DNA from 2 places in the Pseudomonas sp. NPDC087358 genome. Region 1 is predicted to be linked to the other one. Evidence: riboswitches for the same ligand, from Rfam matches in the RefSeq annotation. Region 1 holds a riboswitch; the other holds the start of a gene.

What was found. A riboswitch is a leader RNA that binds a small molecule or an ion and turns the genes downstream of it on or off. The one in region 1 is predicted to bind cobalamin.
Region 2: linked by a shared signal. The riboswitch ahead of ACI2KS_RS09575 (CbtB-domain containing protein) and the one ahead of ACI2KS_RS09805 (ABC transporter substrate-binding protein) in region 1 are both predicted to bind cobalamin.

Annotation. Positions count from the first base shown of each region.
Region 1 covers NZ_JBJDOA010000004.1:14,414-25,318, forward strand. The annotation lists gene ACI2KS_RS09775 (polyamine ABC transporter substrate-binding protein) at 1-150, shown strand, start outside; gene ACI2KS_RS09780 (gamma-glutamyltransferase family protein) at 176-1,786, shown strand; gene ACI2KS_RS09785 (methyl-accepting chemotaxis protein) at 1,941-2,708, opposite strand; partial or broken gene ACI2KS_RS09790 (cache domain-containing protein) at 2,799-3,887, opposite strand; gene ACI2KS_RS09795 (ABC transporter ATP-binding protein) at 4,093-4,881, opposite strand; gene ACI2KS_RS09800 (FecCD family ABC transporter permease) at 4,878-5,897, opposite strand; gene ACI2KS_RS09805 (ABC transporter substrate-binding protein) at 5,900-6,931, opposite strand; cobalamin riboswitch at 7,071-7,269, opposite strand; gene ACI2KS_RS09810 (aspartate/glutamate racemase family protein) at 7,376-8,098, opposite strand; gene ACI2KS_RS09815 (NCS1 family nucleobase:cation symporter-1) at 8,121-9,629, opposite strand; gene ACI2KS_RS09820 (aldo/keto reductase) at 9,861-10,856, opposite strand.
Region 2 covers NZ_JBJDOA010000003.1:607,187-618,091, forward strand. The annotation lists gene cobM (precorrin-4 C(11)-methyltransferase) at 151-897, opposite strand; gene ACI2KS_RS09565 (cobalamin biosynthesis protein) at 1,015-1,434, opposite strand; gene ACI2KS_RS09570 (CbtA family protein) at 1,431-2,153, opposite strand; gene ACI2KS_RS09575 (CbtB-domain containing protein) at 2,165-2,350, opposite strand; cobalamin riboswitch at 2,448-2,668, opposite strand; cobalamin riboswitch at 2,862-3,081, shown strand; gene cobW (cobalamin biosynthesis protein CobW) at 3,218-4,288, shown strand; gene cobN (cobaltochelatase subunit CobN) at 4,291-8,070, shown strand; gene ACI2KS_RS09590 (ATP-binding protein) at 8,208-9,218, shown strand; gene ACI2KS_RS09595 (VWA domain-containing protein) at 9,236-9,877, shown strand; gene ACI2KS_RS09600 (MFS transporter) at 9,983-10,905, opposite strand, start outside.

The sequences.
Region 1 (10,905 bases):
ACGGCGCTGATGGACCCCAAGGTCACCAGCAACCCGGGCATCTACCCCGGCGATGAGGTGATCAGCCACACATTCGTCTCGGCTGACCTGCCGGACAACATCCAGCGTCTGATCACCCGGGAATGGAACCGGATCAAATCCGGGCAATGAATCCTGTTTTTGAAGAGCCTTCGTCATGTTGAATTTTTCTGCGCATCAATATCCCTACCCGTCACAACGCCAGAGCGTGTTCGCAAGGCGCGGCATGGTCGCGGCCTCGCAACCGCTGGCGGCACAGGCGGGAATCGAAGTCATGCAAAAGGGCGGTAACGCCATCGACGCCGCCATCGCCACGGCGGCCGCGCTGACGGTGGTCGAGCCTACCGGTTGCGGGATTGGCGGCGACGCGTTCGCGCTGGTCTGGTGCAAGGGGCAACTGCATGGCTTGAATGCCAATGGCCATGCACCGGCGGCAGTGAGTATCGAAGCGGTCAAGGCTGCCGGGCACGAGCAGATGCCGATGTATGGCTGGACCCCGGTCACGGTGCCCGGCTGTCCTTCGGCATGGGCCGAGCTGTCCCGGCGTTTCGGCAAGTTGCCGTTCGCCGAGCTGCTGCAGCCGGCAATCAGTCTGGCGCGCGATGGCTTCCCGCTGTCGCCGGTGGTCGCCCACCAGTGGCAGATCGCGCTCAACGAGTTCAGTGCCCAGCGTGAAGCGGTAATGGACAACTGGTTTGATACGTTCCTGATTGACGGGCGGGCGCCCAAGGCCGGGGAATTGTTTCGCAACCCGGCTCAGGCGCGGACCCTGGAGGAGCTGGCGGCGACCGAGTGCGAAAGCCTGTATCGCGGCGCATTGGCGCAGCGGCTCGACGCGCATTCACGGGCCACGGGCGGCTATCTGCGCGCCGAAGACCTGGCAGGTTTCCGTGCACAGTGGGTCGATCCGATCAGCATCAATTACCGGGGTTACGACGTCTGGGAAATACCGCCGAGCGGCCAGGGGCTGGTTGCTTTGATGACCCTGAGAATCCTTGAAGGCTTCGATTTCGATCATCGCGACAGTCAGCTGACCTGGCACCGCCAGCTGGAGGCCATGAAGCTGGCCTACAACGACGGCTTGCACCACATCACCGACCCATTGCACATGCGCGTGGCCGTGGCCGACCTGCTCAGTGATCGTTACCGCGATCAGCGCCGGGCAATGATCGGTGAGCTCGCCGCCGACCCCAAGCCCGGCGATCCTCACGCCAGCGGCACGGTGTACCTGGCCACTGCCGACGCCGAGGGCAACATGGTGTCGTTCATCCAGAGCAACTACCACGGCTTCGGTTCCGGGGTGGTGCTGCCCGACAGCGGCCTGGCCTTGCAGAATCGCGGGCAGGAATTCAGCCTCGATGCTGCCCACGCCAACTGCCTGGCCCCCGGCAAGAAAACCTTCCACACCATCATCCCGGGCTTTCTCAGCAAGGACGGGCAGGCGGTAGGGCCGTTTGGCGTCATGGGCGGCTACATGCAACCCCAGGGGCATGTGCAGATGGTCATGAACCTGGTCGATTTCGGCCTCAACCCACAAGCCGCGCTGGACGCACCACGCTGGCAGTGGCTGGGCGGGATGAAAGTCGGCATCGAACAGGGCGCTTCGAGGGATCTGGCCGCAGGGTTGGCCCGACGCGGTCATGACATCAGCATCGCCTACGACTCCACCGACTACGGTCGAGGGCAGATCATCTCGCGCGATCCGCTCAGTGGCGTGTTGTGCGGCGGGACAGAACCCAGGGCGGATTCGACGATTGCGGCGTGGTGATGTTTGTCTGCGCTCTGAATCTGTCCACGACCGGCTGACCGATGCCGACTTCTGTAGCAGTCCGGCTTGCCGGCGGTGACGTTCCACAGATCGCCACCGCCGGCAAGCCGTGCCGCTGGAAACCGCCGGGCACGGGCCTGTCAGGCAGTATGGGTCAGGTCCGGAAACGACGCACCAGACCGTCCAGTTCATTGGACAGTGCTGCCAGGTTCCTCGAATCGCCCCGCGCCGAATCTGCCAGTTCGGCCACCAGCTGCGCATCGCCATGGATCTGGTTGATGTGACGGTTGATGTCTTCGGCGACCTGGTGTTGCTGTTCGGCGGCCGTGGCAATCTGCGTGTTCATGTCGCGGATCACGTCAACCGACTCACGGATCTGCCCGAAGCTGCTGCGCGCCTGGCCGATCTTGGCGACCGACTGCTGCGACACATCCAGGCTGGTGTGCATCTGTTGCGCCACCGAGGCGGTGCGTTTGGCCAGGTTGCCCAGCAACGAGTCGATCTGCGCCGTCGAATCAGCGGTGCGTTTGGCCAGCGCCCGCACTTCATCGGCGACCACGGCAAAGCCGCGACCCTGCTCACCCGCACGCGCGGCCTCGATGGCGGCGTTGAGTGCCAGCAGGTTGGTCTGTTCGGCGATTGAACGGATGGTGTCCAGGATTGACTGGATATCCGTGCTGTCTTTTTCAAGCTGTGTCATGTCGTTTGCCGACCGGGAAATCTCCGCGCTCAGTCGATCGACACTGCTCACGGCATCGTCGATCTGCCGCTGTCCTTCGCGCGCCTGGCGCTGACCGCTGTCGGCCGATTCGGCGGCCTGGCTGCAGGAGCGGGCGACCTCGTTGGCGGTGGCGACCATTTCGTGAAAGGCGGTCGAGACCATGTCCACCGCTTCCCGTTGACGGCCGGCGGCTTCGGCCATGTCATTGGATACCCGGGTCGAGCTGGTGGAGCTGTCGAGAATCTTGGTCGCCGCCAGGCCGATATGCTGGATCAGCCCACGGATCGCCGCCAGAAACTGGTTGAACCAGTTGGCCAGCTGCGCGGTTTCGTCCTTGCCGCGTACCAACAGGCTCTTGGTCAGGTCACCTTCGCCCTGGGCGATGCCCTCCAAGCCGCTGGCCACGCCACGAATCGGGCGCACGATCAGGGTCGCAAAGCTTGCGCCGAGGATGGCAAACACCACCGCCAGCACTGCTGCAATCACGCCGATCAGCCAGGCCAGGCGGGTAGCCGAGGCCATGACTTCGTCCTGCTTGATCAAGCCGATGAAGCTCCAGCCCAATTGATCGGAGGGGAACACGTTGGCCATGAAATGTTCGCCATTGATCTGGACCCTGATCAGCCCAGGCCCTGCCTTGGCCAACTGGCTGAAGCCGTCACCCAAGTCACCCAGCTTCTTGAAATTGTGTTCCGGCTGCTTGGGATCGACCAGCACCGTGCCGTTGTTTTCGATCAGCATCAGGTAACCGCTTTCGCCCAGCTTGATCTGCTTGACGATGGTGGTCAGCTGTTTAAGCGATACATCGATATTGACCACACCACCCGAGCTGCCCAGGGCGTTGTTGACTGCGCGTACGGTGCTGACCAGCACCGCATCGTCACCGGCCCAGTAATAGGCCTCGGTGCGCGTGGTCTTGCCGGGGTTGGCCAGGGCGCTCTTGTACCAGGGACGCTGGCGTGGATCGTAGCTGGCCATTTTCGGGTCGCCCGGCCAGTACGCGTAGGTGCCGTTGGCAAGCCCGTAGGAGACATAGGAATAGGCCGGATGGCTCTGGGCAATACCGGCGAAAAAGCCGAACAGTTGCTTGTCGACATCGGACAGCGGGATGTCCGGTGCCTGGGCGGTCATGTAGCTTTTGACGCCTTCGCCAGTGCCGGTGATCAACGGGTGTGCGGCCAGGTAATCGACGTTCTGGCTGATGCCCTCGAAGAACAACTGCATGGCATTGGCCACCTGGCGGATTTCCCGGCCGCTGCTGTCGACGAAGCCGCTTTGCGCGTCGCTGCGCAGGTTAATGATGACCATTGTCGCGACCAGGATGATCGGCAGGCAGGCGATTACCGCAAAGGCCCAGGTCAGTTTCTGTTTGATGTTCATCGGCGCTCCTGATTGTTCTTTAATCACGCGTAAACAACCGCTACGCAGGCAGCGGGTCGATCAGGACAGTGCGATGGGGGTGCGAAACCGTCTGATGGTATACCGGTGTCGGCCTGCCGGGCGGATTCTTTAGAACTGATGATGGCCCTGGCCGCACGCTGTTGATTCCGCCCGCCCAGACACCCACTCTGCGGCTATTGACGAGTCAGATGGCGCGCAGGCGCAGGATGCTGGAACCGTCAAACGGATCGGTCAGCCAATGACCGGACACGCCGAAAGTGTCGCGCAGACATGCTGGGGTGAGCACCTCGAAGGGCGAGCCCAGGGCCACCAGGCGTCCTTTGTCCATGACCGCCAGACGGTCGCAGGCCAACGCCTGATTGAGGTCATGAAGGGCGATGACGCTGGTCACCGGCAACTGCTGCAGCAGCTTCAGAATCGACAGCTGCTGCTGGATATCCAGGTGATTGGTCGGCTCGTCGAGCAGCACTATCGGCGCACGTTGCGCCAGCGCCCGGGCAATGTGCGCACGCTGCCGTTCACCGCCAGACAGGCTGTGCCAGGGACGCTGGCGCAGTGGTTGCAGATTGACGTCGGTGATCGCCTGGCAAACGATGCGTGCGTGCTCATCACTCCATGGCGAGAGTGCCGAGAGCCAGGGGGTACGCCCCAGTTCCACCGCTTGCAGCACGCTGATGGAGTCGCTGGTGTCGGCGTGCTGTTCAACCACCGCCAGCTGTTGGGCGATGTCGCGACGGCGCATCCCCGACAGGCGCTGACCGTGCAGGAACACCTCGCCGCGGGTAGGGCGCTGGATGCCTGCCAGCAGTTTGATCAGCGTCGATTTGCCCGAACCGTTGGGGCCGACGATGCCCAGGTTCTCGCCAGCGCGAATGGCCAGGGTGACCTCGCTGAGCAACGGCACGCCCTTGAGGGTCAAGCCCAGGTTGATGCCACTGAGCACGTTGCTGACTGCCTCTGTCATGACGTTCATCGGCTGCGGTTTCCGTGCGCCAGGATCAAGGCGAACACCGGTGCACCGACCAGCGCGGTGATCACGCCGATGGGCAGCACCTGGCCCTTGATCAAGGTGCGCGAAAGCACGTCGGCGCCAATCAGAAACAACGCACCGCTCAAGGCGCTCAGCGGCAGCAGTCGGGCGTGACGTACGCCGGCGAGCATGCGCACGGCATGGGGGATGACCAGGCCGACGAAACCGATGGAGCCGACAATCGACACCATCACTGCGGTGACCAGCGCGGCGGTGGCGATGAGCAGGGTCTGTACCCGACGCACCGGAATGCCCAGCGACGCTGCTGAGTCCACGCCGAAGGTGAAGGCATCCAGCGAGCGTCTGTGCCACAGACAGACCAACAGACCGATCAGCACCACCGGCACTGCCAGCCCGACCGAGGCCCAGCGCACGCCACTGAGGTTGCCCAGTAACCAGAACATGATGCCGCGCGCCTGCTCGGCATTGGCCGAGCGGGTGATCAGAAACGAAGTCAGCGCATTGAACAGCTGCGAGCCGGCGATACCGGCCAGGATGATCTGCCCGGCAGGCGTCTGCCCCCGCGAGGCGCGAGCGAGCAGGGCGACCAGGGCAAACGCTGCGACAGCGCCGGCAAAGGCCCCGGTGGACAGCGAAATGGCCCCGGCACCGAACCCGACGATGGCCACCAGCACCGCCCCGGTCGAGGCCCCGGCGGAGATGCCCAGCAGGTAGGGGTCGGCCAGCGGGTTGCGCAGCAGCGATTGCAGGACCACGCCGCAAATCGCCAGCCCCGCGCCACAGGCGGCGGCGACGATGGCTCGGGTCAGTCGGTAGTTCCAGACGATGCCCTCATCAATGGCATCGAGCGGGTAACCGGCGGCCCACAGCTTGTTCGCCAGCACTTGAAAGATCACCGGCAAGCCGATTGAGGTCTCGCCGATGGCGACGCCGGCCAGCACCGCCAGCAGCAATAGCACGCTGACCCACGTGCCGTGAGCCAGCACTCGAATTAGCATGTTCATGGGCTCACGGCAGCGCTTTGGGTGGCTTTGGCCAGTTGCTCGATGCCGTCGAACAGCCGCACGCTGGATTCCATGGCACTGGCGTCCATGATGACGATGCGGTTGTTTTTCACCGCGTCCATGTTGCGCGTCACCGGGTCTGATTTGAGGAAGGCGAGTTTTTTCTCATGATCGTCGGCGGGGAAGCGCCGCCGGTCCATACGGGCGATCACCAGAATCGTCGGGTTGGCCTTGGCGATGGTTTCCCAGCCGACGGTCGGCCATTCCTCGTCCGAATCGATGATGTTGCGCATGCCCAGGGTCTTGAGCATGAAGTCGGGAATGCCTTTGCGCCCGGCGACGTAAGGGTCGACGTTGATGTCGGGGCTGGAGAACCAGAACACCGCCGAGACCTGCTCGCCGTGGTGCGCTGCGGACTGCTCCATTGCATTGGCAAGACGCGCCTGATAACCGGCAACCAGTGCCTGACCACGGTCCTGGACGTCGAAGATCTCGGCCAGTTGCGCAATGCTCTTGTACAGCGTGTCGATCCTGAAGGCCTGGAGACGAGTGCCATCGGCGCCGACCAGATTATTCTTGCCTTCGCAGTCCGAAGGCAGGATGTAGGTGGGGATGTTCAGTTCCTGGAATTGCTGGCGAGTGCCAACCGCGCCCTGCGGACCGACCATCCACTCGAACTGCACCGGCACCAAGTCCGGGCGTTTGCCGATGACCGACTCGAAGCTGGGTGCATTGTCGGCCAGGCGTTCGATCTGCTCGTTGGCCTCCTTGTATTGCCCCAGGACCTCGTTGAACCACAGTGAAGTGCCTGTCACCGAAGGGCTCAAGCCCAGGGCGTAGAGCATTTCAGTGGCTGCCTGGCCGATGGTGACGGCGTGGTGCGGGACCTGGGCGAAGGTCAGCCCGACGCCACAGTTGTCGAGGGTCAGCGGATAGCGGGTCGACGCGGCGAGCGCGGCCTGGGGTATGAGCGTGGCGATGGACAGCGTCAGGCCCACAAGCGAGGAGGCAAGGCGGTACGACGACATGAAGGGCGATCTCCAGTGAACCTGATTGCCGACGAAACAGGCACTGGAAAGCACATCCCGACTCGCCGCCGGTAAAGGGGCAAGTGCAGATCACGCCAGCAAGGCGCGCAGGGGTGTCCTTCCCGGACACCCCGCCGGTGAATGATTGACGCTCGCCGGCAGGTCTCCTGACTGGCGCGTCATCGCCGTGCTTCGGCCTTCCCGGGGCAACCCAGTGGCAATCATGAAGCAGGGCTCAGCGCCTACAGTTGCGGGGACAGTTCCGTTTGAGCCCCAGAGATCAGGGCTCGCGGATTCCCTATTAATTCCCAGTGGAAACCGGCGGCGGGGATGGTAAACGATTCGCCTGTCACAGGCGACAGCCGGGGGCGAATCAGCGGCCCGGTGACACTGCGCAGCGATTCTGCCCGGCCTGCAGCCCGAATCAACGACAGGCGCCGATGCTCATGGCCGAAACGGCCAGCCGATCACCTTCTTCGGCCGTGGGCTGGCGTAGGTGCGCACCTTGGAGGTTTTCAGACCCAGACGCACCAGCGACTCGGCCAGCGCAACCGCTGCGGTGACCCCATCGACCACCGGCACGCCGGCGCGATCGCGGATCATCTGATCAAGCCCGGCCATGCCGCCACAACCCAGGCAGATCACCTCGGCCTTGTCTTTGCTGACCGCCTCGACCGCCTGCTCTGCGATGGCTGCCAATGCACGTTCGGGCTGCTCTTCGAGTTCCAGCACGCTCATGCCGCTGGCCCGCACCGACGCGCAGCGCTCGAACACGCCGGCCAGCTTGAGCCGGTCCTCGATCAACGGCACGGCGCGGTCCAGGGTCGTGACCACCGAATATTTGTGCCCCAGCAACATCGCAAGGCTGGCCGCCGCCTCGGTGATGTCCACCACCGGCACCTCAAGCAACTCCTGCAAGCCTTCGCGGCCGTGCTCGCCATACCCGGCCTGGATCACTGCGTCATAGGGCTGGTCGTAGGACAGCACGCGGTCCATCACCGCGATGGCCGCCAGATAACTCTCGAAATTGCCTTCCACCGATTCGGCGCCGAAACGCGGGGTCAGGCCGATGATCTCGGTGCCGGGCGAGGCGACGCTACGCGCCTGCTCGGCGATGGTCTGAGTCATCGACTCGGTGGTGTTGACGTTTACGATCAGAATTCGCATGGGTGAGGTCTCTTGCTTGGGATCAATGCTGGACGTCCTGCACGGCGATGCTTTCACCGCTGACGTCCCTGAAGGTTGTACGGCGATCGGCCAGCAACAGATAAAGCGCCGCGCCAATGGCCGCGCCCATCAGCCAGGAGAACGACGACACCGAATCGAACGCCGGAACCAAAGCGGTGATGATCGAAATCAGCGCCGCCGGAACGAACGCCCAGACCGCACGCGGATTGACCCCACGCCAGTAGTGATAGGGCCCGGCAGGATTCTCGGTATACAGCTGCGGCACGTCGACCCGGCCCTTGCGCAGCAGCCAGTAATCGGCGGTGATCACACCATACAGTGGGCCGAGCAGGGCGCCCAGACCGGAGAGGAAATACACGATCACCACCGGGCTGTTGTACAGGTTCCAGGGCAGGATCAGCACTGCGACGATGGCGCTGAGCATGCCGGCACGGCGGAACGTCAGGTGCCGCGGTGCCAGGCTGCTGAGGACAAACGCCGGTGCGACGAAGTTGGCCATGATGTTCACAGCCACCGTGACGATCAGAAACGCCAGGCAGCCGAGCACCAGAAAGAACGTGCTGGGGATGGTCTTGATGATGTCGGTCGGGCTCTGGATGATCTGACCGTTGATGGAAAACTGCGCGCCGCAAATGATCACGGTGATGAAGGCGAACAGCAGCACGTTGATCGGCAGGCCCCAGAAATTGCCTCTGCGAATGGTCTTCTTGCAGGGCGCTGAGCGGGAAAAATCGCAGAAATTGAGAATCAGCGTGCCGTAGATCGCCAGCCACAGCGCGCTGCCGGCGAAGATACTGCGCCACATCTGCGCACCGTGCAGCGGCTCCTTGATCGTCCAGGCGATGTGCCCGTTGGCCTGGCTGTACATCCACAGCGCAAGGCTGGCCACCGTCAGCAGAATCACGGGACCGGCGAATGCTTCGTAGCGGCGCACCATCTCCATGCCGTAGGCGAGAATCACGAACTGCACCAGCCAGATGCTGACGAAACACAGCCAGCCCAGGCTGGAAAGACCGAGCCAGGAATCATGGTCGTAGTCTGCCAGCGCAGGGTCCAGCGCGGTCAGCAACACCCGCAACACCACCGAGGCCAGGTAGGTCTGAATGCCAAACCAGGCGATGGCGATCACCGCCCGGATCAGGGCCGGGATCTGCGCGCCGAAAATGCCGAAACTGACCCGGCTGATCACCGGGAATGGCACGCCGGTCTTCTGCCCCATGTCGCCTGTCAGGTTCATGCACAGATAAACCAGCACCGCACCGATGGCCAATGACAGCATGATCTGCCAACCGCCAAGGCCCAGTGCATAGAGGCCGATGGCAAACGAGTAGTTCGCAAGATTGTGTACATCATTGGTCCACAGAGCAAAGATGCTGTATCCACCCCAGGTTCTTCCCTGAGCGCGTCTGGGCGCCAGGTCATGGTTATGAAGACGGGGGCTCAGGGGCGGATAGTCGGCAGTCGAGGCACGGACGGCAAGGTCTGGATCCAGGGTGTTGTCTACTGGCATGTTCAACAATCTCCGGCGCTATTTGTATTTGTTTTTGTATACAGTGCGCAGGCAAGACTAACTCAAATGACAGATGAGTCAACGAGGACGTTACAGACGGGCTGGATTCAGGCGGGGCACAAGGGTTGGATCTGTACCCGGACGGGATGCCAGCGGTGGCGGCCTTGAAGACTCCACCGCCGGCAATTTGTGCAGCGTTGACTGATTTTTACCGGCGCGTTCCGGCGTCGGTCAATCCTTGACCGGTACAGGTGCCTGGGTGGCAATGAAACCCTGGTCACGCATGGCCTGCCAGAAGCCGTCCGGGACTTTGGCGTGGAACGCCGCGACGTCTTCTGCAATGCGCTCGGGACGACTGGCTCCCGGGATCACCGCGGCCACCAGATCGTTGGCGAGCACGAACTGCAAAGCCGCCGCTTTGATATTGACTTGATACTGGCGGGCGATTTCCTGGATGTGCGCCACCTTGTCGAGCATCGCCTGGGGTGCCTGTTGATACTCGAAATGCTCGCCACCGACCAGTACACCTGAGCTGTAGGGGCCGCCGATGACGAATTCGGCCTGGTGCTCGCGGGCCTTGGCGAACAGGCGCTGTAGCGGTTGATCGTGATCGAGCAGCGAGTAGCGCCCGGCCAGCAGGAAGCCGTCGGGCCGTGCTTCCTGCAGGTCCAGGGTCAGCTCACAGGGCTCGACGCGATTGACGCCCAGGCCCCAGGCCTTGATCACCCCCTCTTCACGCAGGCGGGTGAGGGTGCGAAAGGCGCCTTTGCGGGCCACGTTGAAATGCTCGATCCATTCATCGCCATGGGCGTCCTGCGCCACGTCATGGACGAACACGATGTCCAGCCGATCGGTACTCAGGCGCTTGAGGCTGGCTTCGATGGAGCGCAGAGTGGCATCGGCGCTGTAGTCGGTGACGATTTTGTTCTTCAATCCGTAGCTGAAAGGACCGCTGCGCGCCTGCTGGTCCTGCTCATCGCTGATCAGCCGGCCGACCTTGGTGCTGAGGGTGTACTGGTCACGCGGAACATGGGCCAGAGCGCTGCCCAGACGCTGCTCGGACAGGCCTGCGCCGTAGATGGGTGCGGTATCGAAATAGCGAATGCCCTGGTCCCAGGCTGACTGCACGGTGGCGGCGGCTTCGAGCTCACTGATCTCGCGGAACATGTTGCCCAGTGGCGCGGCGCCGAAACCGAGGCGGCCAATGATCTTGTCGTGCAGACTCATGAAGGTGTCCTGTCTGGGGTCATGTGGAGGCGCAACTACAGCGTCAACT
Region 2 (10,905 bases), on a different contig from region 1:
CCGCGGTAGTCCAGACACCACAAATCGCGACTTGGGTGCAGGCCAAACCAGGAGCAAGCAATCTTGGTGACTTTTGTCGCTTTTCAAAAGTCACTCGCCGAAGGCGAAACGCTTCTGCCGCCAGGCAGCGCTAAAACCAGCGCGATTCACTCAAGGCCTGAACACATGCGCATGCCCGGCGCGGTACAGCGATGACTCGCTGAACACATCATTGCCCAGCACCCGGCCGACGATGATCAGCGCAGTGCGGCGAAAGCCTTTGGCTTGCACCTTAAACTCGATGTCAGCGAGCGTGCCGACCACCCAGTCCTGGTCCGGCCAGCTGGCGCGGTGAACCACGGCGATTGGGCAGTCGCTGCCGTAGTGTGGGCTCAGCTCGGCGACGATTTTCCCCAGATGATTGACCCCCAGATGAATCGCCATGGTCGCCTTGTGCCGCGCCAGGTCGCCCAGCGCTTCGCCCTCGGGCATGGCGGTCTTGTCGGCGTAGCGGGTAAGGATGACGCTCTGCGAGATGTCCGGCAGGGTCAGTTCGGTGCCGAGCAGTGCGGCGCAGGCGGCTGCGGCGGTCACCCCGGGGATGATCTCGAACGGGATTTGCAACTGGCGCAGGCAGCGAATCTGCTCGCCGATGGCGCCGTACAGGCTGGGGTCGCCCGAGTGCACGCGGGCGACGTCCTGGCCGTTTGCATGAGCAGATTTCATCAAGTCGATGATCTGCTCCAGATGCAGTTCAGCGCTGTTGGTCACCTGCACGGCGTGATGACCCTGCAGCACGGCCTCGGGCACCAGCGATCCGGCATAGATGATCACCGGGCATGTGCGAATCAGACGCTGGCCCTTGATCGTGATCAGGTCAGGGTCGCCAGGGCCTGCACCGATGAAAAAAACGGTCATGGGGTCTCCAGACGCTATTGAGGTTCAAGCATTGTGTCAGGGTTGAATACGCACCTGAAGCAGTCCGGCTTGCCGGCGCAGGCGTGCGCAAGATCGCCACCGCCGGCAGGCCGACTGCTACAGGGGCTCGTGGCCGGCCAAGGCAAAGGTCACCTGCGAGCTGTTGGTGCGCGGGATCAGCAGCTTGGCAGCACGGTTCGACAAGCGCGAAGCCATCGCCAGCGCCGCGCTTTCCGCGACGCCATAACAGCCGGTGTGTTCGAACGCTATCGCTGAGCGATGGGTCAACTGCGGTTCAAAGCCGGCCAGCTGCTCAGCGCTGAAAAACGTCAGCGGCAACGTCAGTTGCTGCGCCAGTTCCAGCAGCCCAGGCTCCGACGATTTGTTGTCGATGGAGGCCAGGGCGGTGATGTCGGACAGCGACAGTCGATGTTCCAGCAGGCTGACCTCGATCAAGCCCATGAGCACCGACGCCGGGCAGTCGCGTTGGCAGCCCAGGCCGATCACCAGTATCGGCCGGTCGCCGGCCGCAGTCATACGGCGTGGTTCAGACCGGAGTGAGCCGAGGACGCCTCGCTGCGGCGGAACAGCCAGGCGCTGATCAGGCCCATGGCGACCCAGAACACGGCGTTGGTCAGCAGAGAGGCGATCTTGAATTGCGCTTGCAGGGCTTCAGGTGCCAGCGAGGCATGCACTTCAGGCTGCGGCGCACCGACCAGATGAGGCACCACCAGAATCGCCACACCCAGGACTTTGAGCAGCCAGTTGTGGGCAAACACGATCAGGGCAAGCCCCGCGGCGGTGGAGGCTGCGGTGCCGACCCACCAGATCTGCCGTTGAGTCAGGTCCGCGGCAGCGGTTCCCGGCAACTCGGGGGGCAGGCCCAGAGTGGGTGCCAGCACGAACACGGCAAGACCGGCCAGGCCCCACAACGCGCCCTCACGAACGGTGCGCGGGGTGCGCAGGGTGTAGAGCGCCGCCAGCATCAGGGCAAAGCCCACGGCGACCACCAGATTGCCGCCGGTGGTGGACAGCACGCGCTGCCAGCCGTCTTCGGGCTCCCAGGCTTGTTGGTCATGGACATGACCGGCCATGGCCCCTGCATGCTCATGCTCATGTGCCTGGGCGGCGGGGGCTTTCTCGTAGGTTTCGGCCTGCAGGATCAACGGTGCGACCCAGAAACTTTGCAGCAAAGTCAGCAGCAGGGCGGCGAGCAGTCCGGTGAAACCGGCCGTTTGAGCGATACGCTTGAACATGGCGGCAGGTCTCAGTGGCACGGAAAGGCAGAGCTGTGACGGGTGTCGTGCGCGGCATTGTGCACGGCGTCGATGTGCGAGAAACCGGCGAAATACACCAGGCACGCGCCGAGGATCATCGCGCTGATGGCAGCGCTGAGGCGTTGGCTCTGGGTGCTGATGTTGCTGGACGTCTGGCTGGTTGTGCTGATCGACATGGCGCTTCCCTCTGAAATGTCAGCGGACGGGAAGGCGCAGGGAAAACCACTGACCCACGTCAGTAGTCAACTCAACAGCGCCCGCCCACCGCGGGTTTGTTATGTGTCGTTGTCGGGCCGGTCTCCGGGCTTGCGAGGGACACATGCAGCACATGCCTTCAAGAATCGCCTTCCCATATCGCTTTCCGACACAGTGGATCTGACTCTTCACTCGCTTACCGTTGCGGGGGCAGCGCCGGACTTGCACAAGCCTTGAGGCCTGAACGCACCGGTTTCCCGTTTCACCCTGTGAAGGGCACCCGTAACAAGGTGTGTAGGAAAGCATGCAGCAGCACCTCAGTCAACCAACGGGGGCTGGTTGCGCATCCCCTGTAGGAGTGAGCTTGCTGGCGATTGCCATCGACCGTTCCACATCAGGTCGCCTGGCCAGGTTGATCGCGAGCAAGCTCATTCCTAAACGAGGCCTCAGTCCCGAAGATTTTTGCTCGTTGACCTTCCCCGGACCACTGCGTAGCCTTGCGCACTTGAGGTTCGCTGCTCCGGTTCTCACCGGCGCGGCGCTAAGAAGGGAATGTGGTCCATGCCACAGCTGCCCCCGCAACTGTAAACGGTCATGTTCATTGCATAGCCACTGCGCAAGCGGGAAGGCGCGATGAATGCCGGTCGCCTGATGACCTTTCAGCGACTGGCCGCCGTAAGCCAGGAGACCTGCCTCGACCCGGGCCTGCTGTTCGAACAGCGCCCTCAGCAATTCTCATTATTACCGGGCGGGGTGATCCGGTGGCGAAGCGAACCGCATGCCTGTCATTGATCGGCGGCCGCGCGGTTCTCGTCCAGTCTGCCCGCCGCAAAGCTCAAGGGCATCCGATGAAAACACTGGCCAAACTTCCCGTCACCATCGTCACCGGCTTTCTGGGTTCGGGTAAAACTACCCTGTTGCGGCATATGCTCGATAACGCCCAGGGGCGTCGTATCGCGGTGATCGTCAACGAATTCGGCGAGCTGGGCATCGACGGTGAAATCCTCAAGCAATGCACCATCGGCTGCACCGAAGAAGAGGCCAATGGCCGCGTCTACGAGCTGGCCAACGGCTGCCTGTGTTGCACCGTGCAGGAAGAATTCTTCCCGGTGATGCAGGAACTGGTCGCGCGGCGCGGCGATCTGGATCACATCCTCATCGAAACCTCTGGCCTGGCCCTGCCCAAGCCGCTGGTCCAGGCTTTCCAATGGCCGGAAATCCGCAACGCCTGCACAGTCGACGCGGTGATCACCGTGGTCGACAGCCCGGCGGTGCTCGCCGGTACCTTCGCCGCATTCCCGGATCAGGTCGATGCGCAGCGTAAACTCGACCCGAACCTGGATCACGAATCGCCGCTGCACGAACTGTTCGCTGATCAACTGGCCAGCGCCGACCTGGTGATTCTGAACAAGGCCGATATGCTCGACGTCGATGCACTGGCCGCCGTGCGCGCCGAAGTCGCCGAAGAACTGCCGCCGGCGGTGAAAGTCATTGAAGCGAGCAAAGGCCAGCTGCCGATCAGCGTTCTGCTGGGCGTGGGTGCCGAGTCCGAGCTGCACATCGATGGGCGCAAGACTCACCATGATCACCACGAAGGCGATGACCACGACGACCACGATCATGACGCCTTCGATTCCATCTCCATCTCGCTGCCGCAAGCCGACGAAGCGCTGTTGCTCGACGCCCTGACCCAGGCAGTGGTGCAGCACGGCATTTTGCGCGTCAAAGGTTTTGCGGCGATTCCCGGCAAGCCGATGCGCCTGCTGGTGCAAGGCGTCGGTACACGCTTCGACAAGCATTTCGACCGCGCCTGGAAGGCTGACGAACAGCGCCTGACCCAGTTGGTGCTGATCGGTCAGGACCTGGACGCAGCCGTCCTCGAAGCCCAGCTGCGCGCCGCCGTTGAGGTCAAGGGTTAACCATGCACCTGCTGCGCACCCAGCCCGGAGGCTTCGTCCCCGATGACAGCATCGCTGACCTTGGGCAAACGCCTGCCGAGCTGGTGATCCTGTGCAGCGGCGATTCCCACCTGGCGTTGCTGGCTGAGACCGCGCAGCAATTGCCAGACGATTACCCGAGTCTGCGTCTGGCCAACCCCATGCAGGTGCAGAACCACGCTTCGGTGGATCTGTATGTCGACCAGGTGCTGCGCCACGCCAAGGTCATCCTGATTTCGCTGCACGGCGGTATCGGCTACTGGCGCTATGGCGTCGAGCGGCTGGTGGCGCTGGCGGCGGCCTCTAAAAAAAACGGCGGCGTGAAGCTGATTCTGGTGCCGGGCGACGACCGTCCCGATCCGGAACTCAGCGATCTGAGCACCGAGCCTGCCCAGGATCGCGAGCGGCTGTGGCATTACCTGCGCCAGGGTGGCAAGCACAACGCCTTGCAGCTGTTTCACTGCCTGGCCAGTCGCTGGCTGGATCGCGACTACGCCTGGGGCGAGCCGCAGACGCTGCCACGCACCGCTGTATACCATCCGGGCAAGGCCAGCGCCGGCTTGAACGACTGGCAGGCTGATTGGCAAGAAGGCAATCCGGTGGCTGCGGTGCTGTTCTATCGCTCGCACTTGCAGGCGGCCAATACCGGTTTCATCGACGTGTTCTGTCAGCGATTGCTGGCGCAAGGCTTGAACCCTTTGCCGATTGCCGTCGCCAGCCTCAAGGAACCTGCTTGCCTGGCCGCGGTGCAGGACTGGCTGGATGAAACCGAGTGCGAGGTGATCCTCAACACCACAGGCTTCGCCCAGTCGAGCCCGGAGGCGCCGCATCTGCGGCCGTTCCGGCGCAATATTCCGGTGATTCAGGCGATCTGCGCCCAGGACAACGAACCGGCCTGGCAGGCCAGCGAGCAGGGCCTTGGCTCGCGGGATCTGGCGATGCATATTGCGCTACCGGAGCTCGATGGTCGCATCATCAGCCGTGCGGTCAGTTTCAAGGACCTGGCCTGGTACAGCGAGCGCAGTCAGTCCGATGTGGTCTGCTATCGCGCCCACCCCGAGCGCATGGATTTCGTCGCTGAACTGGCCCGGCGCTGGGTCCTGCTGGCGCGCACCGCCAACGCCGACAAACGCGTGGCGCTGATTCTCGCCAACTACCCGACCCGCGATGGGCGGATCGGCAATGGGGTCGGGCTGGACACACCGGCGGCAGCGCTCAATATCCTCAAGGCGATGCAGGGCGAGGGATATCCGGTTCAGGCGCTGCCCGGCACCGGCACCGAGCTGATCCACGCCTTGCTCGGTGGCGTGACCAATGACCCCGACAGTCTCGATCAACGGCCGTGCCACCAGAGCATGGTCATGGACGAATACCTGGCCGCGTTCCAGGCCCTGCCCGAAGCCAATCGCAGCGCGGTGATCGAGCGCTGGGGCGAGCCGCAGCATGATCCGATGTGCCGCAACGGCCGGATGATGGTCGCAGGCTTGCGCCTGGGCATGACCTTTGTCGGCATTCAGCCGGCCCGGGGCTACAACGTCGATCACAGCGCGGTGTACCACGACCCGGATCTGGTGCCGCCGCATGGCTACCTGGCGTTCTATTTCTGGTTGCGCAACCGTTATGGCGCCCATGCTGTGATTCACGTTGGCAAGCACGGCAATCTGGAGTGGCTGCCGGGCAAGGGCGTGGGCCTGTCGCAACAGTGCTGGCCGGATGCGATTCTGGGCCCTATGCCCAACATCTATCCTTTTATCGTCAATGATCCGGGCGAGGGCGCTCAGGCCAAACGGCGCACCCAGGCAGTCATCATCGACCATCTGATGCCGCCGCTGACACGTGCCGAGACCTACGGCCCGCTGCGTAATCTGGAGCTGCTGGCCGATGAGTTCTACGAAGCGCAGCTGCTCGACCCCCGCCGCGCCCGCGAGCTGCAAAACGATATTCTCGATCTGGTCCGCGAGACCCACATCGATCGTGAGCTGGCGCTGGACGAGCATCTGGACAGCGACGCCGATGCGGCGATCTGGTTGCCGCGCCTGGACACGTACCTGTGTGACCTGAAGGAGTCGCAGATTCGCGACGGCTTGCATGTGTTCGGTGAGTCGCCAGGCGGGCGGCTGCGCATCGATACCCTGCTGGCGCTGGTGCGCGTGCCCAGGGGCGATGGTCGCGGGCCGCAGGCCAGTTTGCTGCGGGTCTTGAGCAACGCCCTGGCGCTGGATTTCGATCCCTTGGACTGTGTGCTGGGCGAGCCATGGGGCGGGCCACGCCCTGAGGCGTTGCATGAGGTCAGTGCCGAGCCGTGGCGCACCATCGGCGACACGCGTGAACGTCTGGAGCTGTATGCCGCCCGGTTGGTCGAACAGTGTGTTTCTCATTCAGGCAAGCCAAATTGCTTTAACGACAAGGGGTTGGAAGATGTTGTTAACTCAATTTATGAAGTGGTCGCTCCCCGTCTGGACGCTTGTGGCCCTGCCGAAATGCGCGGCCTGCTGGATGCGCTCGGTGGCCGCTTCGTGCCGGCAGGTCCCAGCGGTGCGCCGAGCCGCGGACGCCTGGACGTATTGCCGACCGGGCGCAATTTCTTTTCGGTGGACGTGCGAAATCTGCCGACCATGACCGCTTGGAGAATTGGCTTTCAATCGGCAAATCTGTTGCTGGAGAGGCACTTACAAGACAATGGTGACTATCTACGTCAACTTGGCTTGTCGGTCTGGGGCACCGCAACCATGCGCACCGGTGGCGATGATATCGCCCAGGCCATGGCCCTGATGGGCGTACGCCCGGTGTGGGCGACGGGCAGTCAGCGGGTCGACGATTTCGAGATCCTGCCGCTGAGCCTGCTGGATCGCCCTCGGGTCGACGTGACCCTGCGGGTCTCCGGCTTTTTTCGTGACGCGTTCGCCAACCTGATTCGCCTGTTCGACGCGGCGGTGCAGGCGGTGGCCGCGCTTGACGAACCCGATGACATGAACCCGCTGGCCGCGCGCGTGCGTCAGGAGCGCGAGCAGTTGCAGCGTGGCGGACTGAGCGCCGAGCAAGCGACGAAGCAGGCCGGCTGGCGTATTTTCGGGGCCAAGCCTGGTGCCTACGGTGCCGGTGTGCAGAACGCCATCGACGGTCGTGTGTGGCAGACCCGCGAAGACCTAGCCCAGGTTTACCTCAATTGGGGCGGGTATGCCTACGGCGCGGCGGATGAAGGCACGCCTGCCCGCCAGGACTTTGCCCGGCGCCTGAGTCAGGTGCAGGCGGTGGTGCAGAATCAGGACAACCGCGAGCACGACCTGCTCGACTCCAACGACTATTACCAGTTCCAGGGCGGGATGCTGGCGGCGGTGGAGAGCCTCAGTGGCGGCAAGGTTGCCAGTTACCATGGCGATCACAGCCAGCCCGACCTGCCAAAAATCCGCAGCCTCAAGGAAGAGCTGAACCGGGTGGTGCGCTCGCGGGCGGCCAACCCGAAATGGATCGAAGGGGTCAAGCGCCACGGTTATAAAGGTGCATTCGAAATGGCCGCGACGGTGGACTTCCTGTTCGCCTTCGATGCCACCACCGAGTTGATCGACGATCACCAGTACGCGTTGCTGGCTGACGCGTATCTGCTCGACCCCTCGACCCGGGAGTTCATCCAGCAGCACAACCCCGATGCCTTGCGCGACATGACCGAGCGCATGCTCGAGGCCCAGCAACGCGGGCTGTGGCAGGAGCCCGGTGGCTACCGCGAGGCGCTGGAAAACCTGTTGCTGGATATAGAAGAATCCTGAGGCTCGCGTCGTCCGTGGTAGAAGCCCGGCTTGCCGGCGGTAGGGACCCGATGATGCCCACCGCCGGCGAGCCGGACGGCTACAGGTGATCGCACGCTACTGGATCTGTGACTGAGCCGAGATTGACGAGAATAGATATGACCGACACTCCACATTTCCCCCTGGCCGCTGTGGTCGGCGCCGACGAGCTAAAGCTGGCCCTGTGTCTGACCGCTATCGACCCGAGAATCGGCGGTGTGCTGATCGAAGGGCCGCGTGGCATGGCCAAGTCCACCCTGGCACGGGGCCTGGCCGATCTGCTGGCCAGTGGGCAGTTCGTCACCCTGCCGCTGGGCGCCACCGAAGAGCGCCTGATCGGCACGCTGGACCTGGACGCGGCGCTGGGCGAGGGGCGTGCAAGCTTCTCGCCCGGCGTGCTGGCCAAGGCCGATGGCGGTGTGCTGTATGTCGACGAGGTCAATCTGCTGCCTGACCACCTGGTGGACTTGCTACTGGACGTTGCAGCCAGCGGGGTCAATCTGGTGGAGCGCGACGGTATTTCCCATCGCCACCCGGCGCGTTTCGTGTTGATCGGCACCATGAACCCGGAAGAAGGCGAACTGCGTCCGCAGCTGCTCGATCGCTTTGGCCTCAACGTCGCGCTGAGCGGGCAGACCTTGCCCCGGCAGCGCGGACAGATCATTCGCCGCCGACTGGATTTTGATGCCGATCCCCAAGCGTTCTGCCAGTTGTGGGCGCCTGAGCAATTGACCTTGAAGGCCCGCTGCGAGACGGCGCGCGGCTTGCTCGCGGGCATCGAACTGGATGACCAGAGTCTGGCAATCATCACCGAGCGCTGCTTTGCCGCCGGCGTGGATGGCTTGCGTGCCGATCTGGTCTGGTTGCGTGCGGCGCGGGCCCATGCCGCCTGGCGCGGCGCGTCGGCCATCTGCGAGGACGATATCGACGCCGTGGCCGACTTCGCCCTGCGTCACCGGCGCCGCGAAGCCCAGCCGCCGCAGCCGCCGGCACCTGCCACAGCCGATCATCCGACACAACCGCAGCCCCAGGCCTCTGGGCAAGGCGAGGGCAGTTGGGGCGAAATGCCCGCGCAGCCGGTGCCCACCGGCGCTCGTCGTGACGTGCCGAGCTGGCCAAAAAAGCCCTAGGCATTCGCCCTCGCCATATGACGGGGGCGAATGCCAACCCCCGCCCGGGCACACTCAATGGCGGCAAAAGCGGTGCAGCGCGCTCCGGGATCGAGGGTGCCGTCGCCTGGTTGCCGACATTACTGCGCGGCCGCCCTCAGCGCCGTGCAGATCTGGTTCACCAGCCCAGAACCCATCGCGCGCAAACGCTGTGGCTGGTGATCGTCGACGCGTCGGCCTCGACCCGTCGCCATCAGGCGTTGAGTCAGGCCAAGGGTCTGCTCGCCCAGTTGTTCGACGATGCGTATCGGCAGCGCGCGCGACTGGCCTTGCTTACCGCCAGCGGCGCCAGTGCACACTGGCAACATCACGGCCTGAAAGCCGGAGCGGCGCTGCAGCCGTGGCTCCAGGCCCTGGGCGCTGGTGGCGGAACGCCGTTGTTCGATGCGATCAGCCAGGCTGGCGAATGGCTGGTCAAACGGCGCAAGCGCTACCCGGCAGAAGTGCAGCGGGTGGTGATCGTGACGGATGGCCGGGTCAAGGATATGCCCGTCTGCGAACCGTTCCACTGCCCAAGCCTGCTGATCGACATCGAGCAGGGGCCGATCAGGCTGGGCAGGGCGAACCAGATCGCCCGCCGGCTGGAGGCTGAATACCGCCATATCGATGAGATGAGATGAGATGTCGCTGCTGCGTTTTTGACCAGTGGCGCGAGTGAACCCGCGATCGGCGAGGGCTTTCGTCCATCGCCTCCTACGTCCGCAGCAACGCTCAGACACCCGCGCTCAACGCTGTAACTTCTCGATCAAGCGATCCTGGCCAAAACCGAAGGTCGCCATCACCACCAGTCCCAGCAACCCCAGCAGCGCACCGAAAAACAGCGTCTGGGCGATGCCGTAGCCGTCGACGATGACGCCACCGAGCAACGAGCCCGAGGCGATGGCGACCTGAAACGTGGTCACCAGCATCGCCGAACTGGCTTCGGCAAGCCTGGGCGAGGTCAGTTGCATCCAGGTGCTCAAGGCGAGCGGGATGGCACCGTAGGCCACGCCCCAGACCAGCACTGCGGCGCCGACGCCAAGGTCATTGCCGACCACGAAGGGCAGCGACACCAGGGCCAGCAACATCAGCCCCACGGCAGCGCCCAGAGACAGCTGCAGATGGCGGGTGACGCTGGCCGATACCATGAAGTTGGCGAGCATGCCGAGCAGGCCGAAACCGAGCAGGGTCAGGGTGATGGTCCCGGCGCTGAAGCCTGCCCGTTGCACCAGAAACGGCGCGATGTAGGTGTAGGAGGCAAAATGCGCAGCGATGATCAGACCCATCAGCAGGATGCTGCGCTGAGTGCTGTTCTTGCTCACGTAACGCAGCAGGGTCTTGACCTGCAGGCTTTCGTTGGCTTGCAGCGAAGGCAGGGTGACGAATTGCGCTGCCAGGGCCGCTAGCGCCAGTGCGGCGGTGGCCAGAAACGATGCCCGCCAGGAAAGCAGCGTACTGATGAAGGTGCCCAAGGGCACGCCCAATACGGTGGCGAAGGTAATGCCGGCGAAGATGATCGCTGTCGCCTTGGCCGCCTTGTCCGGGGTCACCAGACGCCCGGCAGCCGCGATGGCGATCGCCCAGAACCCGCCAAGAGCGACCCCCAGCAATCCGCGTCCGAGCAGCATGGTCAGCAGATCAGGCGCCAGGGCACTGATCAGGTTGGACG